Niabella beijingensis: one gene and its partner. Each later gene encodes a partner of the first gene's protein in a complex. Links are inferred from orthologs where the notes say so. Each region holds a gene or a part of one and is shown on either strand. Other genes may lie near its edges.

What was found.
Region 2: the proteins of secA (region 1) and secY are in contact, whole or in part, in a crystal structure (PDB 3DIN), measured with the Thermotoga maritima proteins. The link is inferred for Niabella beijingensis from one-to-one orthologs. Residues at the interface, in WP_004082002.1 of Thermotoga maritima: Glu261, Ala262, Arg263, Lys300, Ala301, Arg302, Thr303, Ile304, Ile305, Leu323, Tyr324, Asp325, Pro326, Val329, Ser330, Tyr333, Ile336, Lys340, Phe345, Val349, Glu363, Phe364, Tyr374, Ser375, Gly376, Gly377, Glu393, Ile395, Thr482, Ser483; in WP_004081795.1 of Thermotoga maritima: Glu108, Gly109, Glu110, Glu111, Ala236, Glu237, Arg238, Arg239, Ile240, Thr241, Ile242, Gln243, Tyr244, Ala245, Arg246, Arg247, Val248, Thr249, Gly250, Arg251, Arg252, Val253, Tyr254, Gly256, Ala257, Ser258, Thr259, Tyr260, Leu261, Pro262.

The regions. Positions count from the first base shown.
Region 1 is NZ_JAIQDI010000001.1:3,679,473-3,683,445, forward strand. What follows is about bases 31-3,930. They hold secA (preprotein translocase subunit SecA), read right to left. Parts: upstream 3,555-3,930; coding sequence 231-3,554; downstream 31-230. Other genes in these bases: K7B07_RS15500 (sugar phosphate nucleotidyltransferase), read right to left, coding at 3,833-3,930. Also shown: more of K7B07_RS15500, read right to left, coding at 3,931-3,973. UniProt on the Escherichia coli protein: Required for protein export, interacts with the SecYEG preprotein conducting channel.
Region 2 is NZ_JAIQDI010000001.1:709,052-711,981, forward strand. The notes cover bases 5-2,861. They hold secY (preprotein translocase subunit SecY), read right to left. Parts: upstream 2,175-2,861; coding sequence 834-2,174; downstream 5-833. Other genes in these bases: map (type I methionyl aminopeptidase), read right to left, coding at 5-764; rplO (50S ribosomal protein L15), read right to left, coding at 2,249-2,698; rpmD (50S ribosomal protein L30), read right to left, coding at 2,815-2,861. In the rest of the region: more of map, read right to left, coding at 1-4; more of rpmD, read right to left, coding at 2,862-2,930. UniProt on the Escherichia coli protein: The central subunit of the protein translocation channel SecYEG. Consists of two halves formed by TMs 1-5 and 6-10.

The DNA of each region.
Region 1 (3,973 bases):
TTTTTTAGTTTTCAAAGAAGCGGGCATTCCTTATGTCATTTAATACAGGAGCGGTAGGCCTGCCCTGATCGTGCCCGGGACGGCGGTTGAGTTGCCACAGATGTACTAAAGCGCTGCTGGTTTGCCTGGAATCCCTTTGTGTTTCTATGGCTAAACAAATTGACAGTTGCCGGAAAAGCGCGCATCCGTTGCAGGATAAAAAAAATCCCCGCAGCTGCGGGGATCGGGGGTTATTCGTTTCTGCCATGGCAGTTCTTGTATTTCTTTCCGCTGCCGCAGGGACAAGGGTCATTCCGTCCAACCTTTGGCCCCACACGGATCGGTTCCTGTTTTACAGGCGGCTGGGAAGGATCAAAATAATCCTTCTCGTTGGCACCATAATCCTCACCTGCTGCATCGATCTCATCCTTGTTCACCCGCATCTTGCTCAGATCGGTCCGTTGCTCACGGCCTTCCTTGTAGCTGGGGGCTTCTTCCTGTGCGGGAAGATTGGCCTGTGTAAGGAAGGAGATGATATCCTTATTCAGGTTGGTGGTCATATTATTGAACAGCTGGAAGGCTTCTACCTTATAGATCACCAGCGGGTCTTTTTGCTCTAGGTAGGCGGTCTGCACACTTTGTTTCAGATCGTCCATCGCACGCAGGTGTTCTTTCCAGGCGTCATCGATCACCGCGAGTGTGATCGATTTTTCCATAGCAGATACCAGCTCGCGGCCTTCGCTGGTGATGGTCTTATCCAGCGGAGCCAGTACATTGATGGCTTTACGGCCGTCCATAAACGGTACTACCACATTTTCGATATGTGCGCCCTGCGTATCGCGGATGTTCTGGAACACCGGCACGGCCTGTTTTTGAATGGACTGGTTGTGCTCTGCATAACGGGCCAGTGCTTCTGCATATAATTTATCGGCGAGCTTGGTCGCATCGGTGTTGTGGAATTCTTCCTCGTTGATAGAGGTATCCATACCAAAGTTCACAATGCTGGCCAGTTTAAAGCCTTCAAAGTCCTCCTGTTCTTTAAAAGAAGTACAGAGGCTTTCGGCAACGATAGAGAAGGCATTGTCAATATCCAGGGATAAACGTTCGCCAAATAATGCGTGATTCCGTTTTTCATAAACAGCGTTCCGCTGTTTATTCATTACATCATCGTATTCCAGCAGCCGCTTACGGATACCAAAATTGTTTTCCTCCACTTTTTTCTGTGCGCGCTGGATGCTGTTGCTGATCATGCTGTGCTGGATCACATCACCTTCCTTATAACCCATTTTATCCATCATGCTGGCAATACGTTCGCTACCGAACATACGCATCAGGTCATCTTCCAGGGATACATAGAACAGCGAACTTCCGGGGTCTCCCTGACGGCCGGCACGACCTCTTAACTGGCGGTCTACCCGGCGGCTTTCATGGCGTTCAGTACCGATGATGGCCAGTCCGCCGGCCTCTTTCACCCCCGGCCCCAGCTTGATATCCGTACCACGGCCTGCCATGTTGGTGGCGATGGTCACGGCCCCAGCCAGACCCGCTTCCGCCACGATCTCCGCCTCGCGCGCGTGCTGTTTGGCGTTCAGTACATTGTGCGGTATCTTTTTCTGCTGCAGCATACGACTGAGCAATTCACTGATCTCTACCGAGGTAGTACCCACAAGAACGGGGCGGCCCGCGGTACGCAGTTGTTCAATTTCGTCAATAACCGCTTTATATTTTTCACGCTTGGTCTTATAAACCATGTCCTGCAGATCCTTACGAACAATGGATACATTCGTGGGAATGGTTACCACATCCAGTTTATAAATGCTCCACAGCTCTGCCGCTTCTGTTTCTGCTGTACCGGTCATCCCCGCCAGCTTGTGATACATCCGGAAGAAGTTCTGCAGGGTGATGGTGGCATAGGTTTGTGTGGCGGCTTCGATCTTCACATTCTCTTTGGCTTCCAGTGCCTGGTGCAGGCCGTCGGAATAACGGCGACCCTCCATGATACGGCCGGTCTGCTCGTCCACAATTTTAATAGCACCATCCACAATCACATATTCATCATCCTTCTGGAAAAGCGCGTAAGCTTTCAGCAGTTGCTGTACCGAGTGAATACGGTCTGCTTTCTGTGAGTAATCATTCAGCAATGCTTCTTTCTGTTTTAATTTTTCTTCGGAACTGGCATCGCTTTTCTCCACATCAGCAAGGGAGGCCCCGATATCCGGTAACACAAAGAAGTCGGCGTCTTCACCAACCTTTGTGATCATGCCCAATCCCTTTTCGGTAAGGTCTACAGAATTCGTCTTTTCATCGATCTTAAAGAGCAGGTCCTCATCTACAATTTTCATATTACGCTCCTGTTCCTGGAGGTAATAGTTCTCTGCTTTCTGCATTTTTACCTTTACCCCGGGTTCACTCAGGAACTTGATCAGCGGGCTGTATTTGGGCAATCCCCGGAAGGCACGGTATAAATGCAATCCGCCGGTTTTTGGATCATCTTCTCCTTTTTCAAAAAGGCGTTTGGCCTCATTTAAATTATTACGGACGATGCGCTCCTGCTCCTGGTACAATTGCTGTACACGGGGCTTGTGAATATGGTACTGCTGTTCGTCGCCTTTATCTACCGGACCACTGATGATCAGGGGGGTACGGGCGTCATCGATCAGTACGCTGTCCACCTCATCCACCATGGCATAATGGTGTTTGCGCTGTACCATTTCGGAGGCATTGTGCACCATATTATCCCGCAGGTAGTCGAAACCAAATTCATTGTTGGTACCGTAGGTAATATCGGCCAGGTAAGCATTGCGGCGGGATTCAGAATTGGGCTGATGTTTGTCGATACAATCCACCCGCAGTCCCAGCCATTCAAAAACAGGTCCGTTCCATTCCTGGTCACGGCGGGCCAGGTAGTCGTTTACGGTTACGATGTGCACGCCTTCTCCTGCCAGTGCATTAAGATAAGCGGGCAGGGTAGATACCAGGGTCTTTCCTTCCCCTGTGGCCATTTCGGCGATCTTACCGGAATGCAGCACGGCGCCACCGATCAGCTGTACATCATAGTGAACCATGTTCCAGGTGATTTTGGCACCTGCGGCAGACCAGCTGTTTTTATAGATGGCGTTATCGCCATCGATCGTAATGTATTCTGCAGTACGTGCCAGCTGCCGGTCCAGGTCGGTGGCTTTGGAAACCAGCTCGGTATTTTCTGTAAAGCGGCGGGCGGTCTCTTTCACCACGGCAAAAGCCTCCGGGAGAATTTCCTCCAGCACTTTTTCAATTTCTTTATCACGCTCCTTTTTCAGGTCATCGATCTGCTTGTAAATAGCGTCTTTCTGCAGGAGCTCCTCATGCGGCAGCTCATCTGCCTGGCCGTTGAGGGCAGCTATTTTAGCATCAATTTCGCCCAGCCCGTCCTGGATGCGCTGACGGAAAACCTGCGTTTTATTTCGCAGCTCGTCATTACTAAGTGATTGGTACTGAGTGAAATTTTTGTTGATCTGTTCGATGACAGGTGCAAGCTTTTTTACATCTTTTTCCGATTTGCTGCCACCAAACATTTTAGATAGGAAACCAAACATATGTGCTCGTAATATTATTTTATTAAAAGTAGTCCTTCTTCAAAAACAATGCTATATCCTTTTTAAGCCATTTTGACAGGAGGGCAAAGATACGAAAGTTTTTTGGGGGTTCGGGTTTTGGCCGCGGGAATCCTAATGCAGGACCGGAAACGGGGGGTGACCGCAGCACCTCCGATATTGTTGATAGCTAATGCTTCAGGTTCCAATTGTAAATCTCAAATCCCAAATCCCAAGCCTCAAATCTCAAGTCTCAAGTCTGAAATCTCAACCCCCGGTGCTCATCCCAGATCAATACTCGTATTGTCTCCGATGTTCAGGCTCCGGGTCTCGCCTTTAATGCTGGAGTCGGAGCCGATGACGGAATGTTCCAGCACAATGTCAAACAAATTGGAGAAAGCTCCTACAATGGAGTTCCGGAT
Region 2 (2,930 bases), 3.0 Mb from region 1 along the record:
GCTTCCTCGATGGCAGCATAGTTCGAAAGCACGTCTGCTTTTCCCTGCCGTATACATACATCATGTTCAAAATGCACCGAGGGTTTCCCATCCTTGGTACGTACGGTCCAGCCATCGCTTTCTGTAAAAACCTCTTTTTTACCAAGATTGATCATTGGTTCTATAGCCAGCACCATGCCATTCTGCAGTTTCATACCGGTGCCTCTTTTTCCATAATTGGGAACCTGCGGGTCCTCGTGCATCTTTTGCCCAAGGCCATGCCCTACCAGCTCCCTTACCACGCCATAGCCATGCGCCTTTTCTGTATAATCCTGAATGGCAAAGCCGATGTCCCCGATCCGGTGGCCCGTGGTGGCTTTTTCAATTCCTTTATACAGCGATTCCTTTGTAACGGCGACCAGTTGCTGTACCTCGGGTGCAGGTTCGCCGATGGCAAAGGTATAGGCATGGTCTCCGTGCCATTTGTCCAGGATAACGCCTACATCAATCGACACGATATCGCCATCCTTTAACTCACTCTCATTAGGAAACCCGTGTACGACCACATCATTTACGGAAATACAGGAATTGAACGGGTACCCGTTATAATTCAGAAAAGAAGGTACCGCATTGTGGTCCCTGATAAACGCTCCGATAATTTCATCCAGACGCAGGGTAGCCACACCCGGTTTCAAAATCCCCGCGATCTCTGTCAGCGTTTTGCTTACCAGTAATGCACTTTTGCGCATCAGTTCTACCTGATCATCTGTTTTAATTTTTACCATATGATTCATTAAAAAAGTCCCGCAACTTGCGTTGCGGGACTGCAAAGTTATTGAATTTCTTATAACGAATTAAATCTGAATCGCCGATGAGCTCTGGCGTCCCTGGATACGGCCGCTTTTCATCAGTCCGTCGTATTGACGCATCATCAGCTGGGTTTCAATTTGCTGCAGTGTATCCAGCACTACCCCAACCATGATCAGCAGTGAAGTACCTCCAAAGAACATGGAGAATCCCTGGGTCATACCAAAAAGTTTCTGGATCACACCGGGTAAAATACCCACAAGCGCCAGCAGTACCGCTCCCGGGAAGGTGATACGGTCCATGATCGTACCGATATAATCGGTGGTAGGCTGACCGGGCTTAACACCGGGGATAAAACCGTTGTTCTGTTTCAGGTTATCAGAGATCTGTTTAGGATTAAAGATAAGCGCTGTATACAAAAACGTAAAGCCGATCACCACTGCTGCATAGATCAGCATGTACCAGCCATTGGTATGATCGGTAAACATCCGGCCCAGGTCTGCATTTTTGCTGCCCATTGTAAACAAAGTGGGAACAAACATGATTGCCTGTGCGAAGATGATGGGCATTACACCGGCACTGTTCACCTTCAGCGGCAGAAACTGCCGGGCGCCGCCAAACTGACGGTTTCCAACGATCTGTTTTGCATAATTCACCGGAACCTTGCGCACGCCCTGTACCAGCAGGATGGAACCCATGATAATGGCAATGAACAAAGCGATCTCGATGATGAATATCAGGATATCACCGGTACGGGTAGAACGGAAGGTCAGCTCCTGTGCAACGGATTGCGGAAGACGGCCGAGGATCCCTACCATGATGATCAGTGAAGTACCATTACCCAATCCCTTATCGGTGATCTTCTCACCCAGCCACATTACGAACAATGTACCTGTAGTAAGCAGGATGATGGTAGTTAATGAAAAATAGAAACTGCCGTATCCGGGCATGATGGCCGGCCCTGAGGTTTGCTGCAGATAGGCCAGGTAGGCAAACGCCTGAACAAAGGTCACCACCACCGTCAGGTAGCGGGTGATCTGGTTGATCTTCTTACGTCCGCTTTCTCCTTCTTTCTGCATTTTTTGAAAGGAAGGGACCAGTACCGTCATCAGCTGCATAAAAATAGATGCGGTGATATAAGGCATTACCCCCAATGCAAAAATAGAGGCCTGCTCAAAAGCGCCTCCTGCAAATGTATTAATCAGATCCAGGATCCCGTTCTGGGCGTTATTCTTCTGAATGGCTTCCAGAGTAACGGGGTTGATACCGGGTAAAGGAATGTACTTTCCTACCCGGTAAATGAAGACAAGCAACAAAGTGAAAAGAATTTTACTCCTCAGCTCATCGATGCTCCATATATTCTTAAGTGTAGTAATTAGTTTTTTCACCTGATTCTTCTTAAATTGTCAATTCTCCAAAATTAAAAGACGCACTACGTGCGTCAAAATTTATTTTTGAGAAATTATTTTAAAATTTCAACGGATCCCTCAGCGCTTTCGATCGCGGCCTTGGCCTTTTCGCTGATGGCGTGAACTTTAAAAGTGAATTTTCCTTTAATTTCTCCGTTACCCAAAACCTTTACTTTATCTGTTTTACCGATAAAGCCCATATTGTAAAGATTTTCAGCAGAAAAATCAGAAATGTTATGTGTTTCAGCCCACTGATCTACCTGGCCGATATTAATGATCTTGTAAACAATCTTATCAGGATTTTTGAACCCTCTTTTTGGTGTACGGCGCTGGATCGGCATCTGGCCACCTTCGTGTCCCAGTTTGCGCTTATAACCCGCGCGGCTTTGTCCACCTTTATTACCTTTTGTTGAAGTACCGCCATAACCGCTTCCTTCACCACGACCAATTCTTTTTTCTTTGTGTACCGCACCTTTTGCAGGCTTTAATTCATGTAATTTCATTGCTTTATTTTTTACTTACGCTCCAAAAGCGGGAGCTCGCTTGTTTTAATAATTCCTGCTAAAAGCAGGTTGGTTATTTTTAAGATGGTGCAAATATAACCCTCTGAACGGAAAATTTATAACTCTTCCACTTTTACCATATGCTCCACTTTACGGATCATACCCAGGATCTGGGGAGTTGCTTCCACTTCCCGGCTGCTGTTGGTTTTATTTAAACCTAATGCCTTTAATG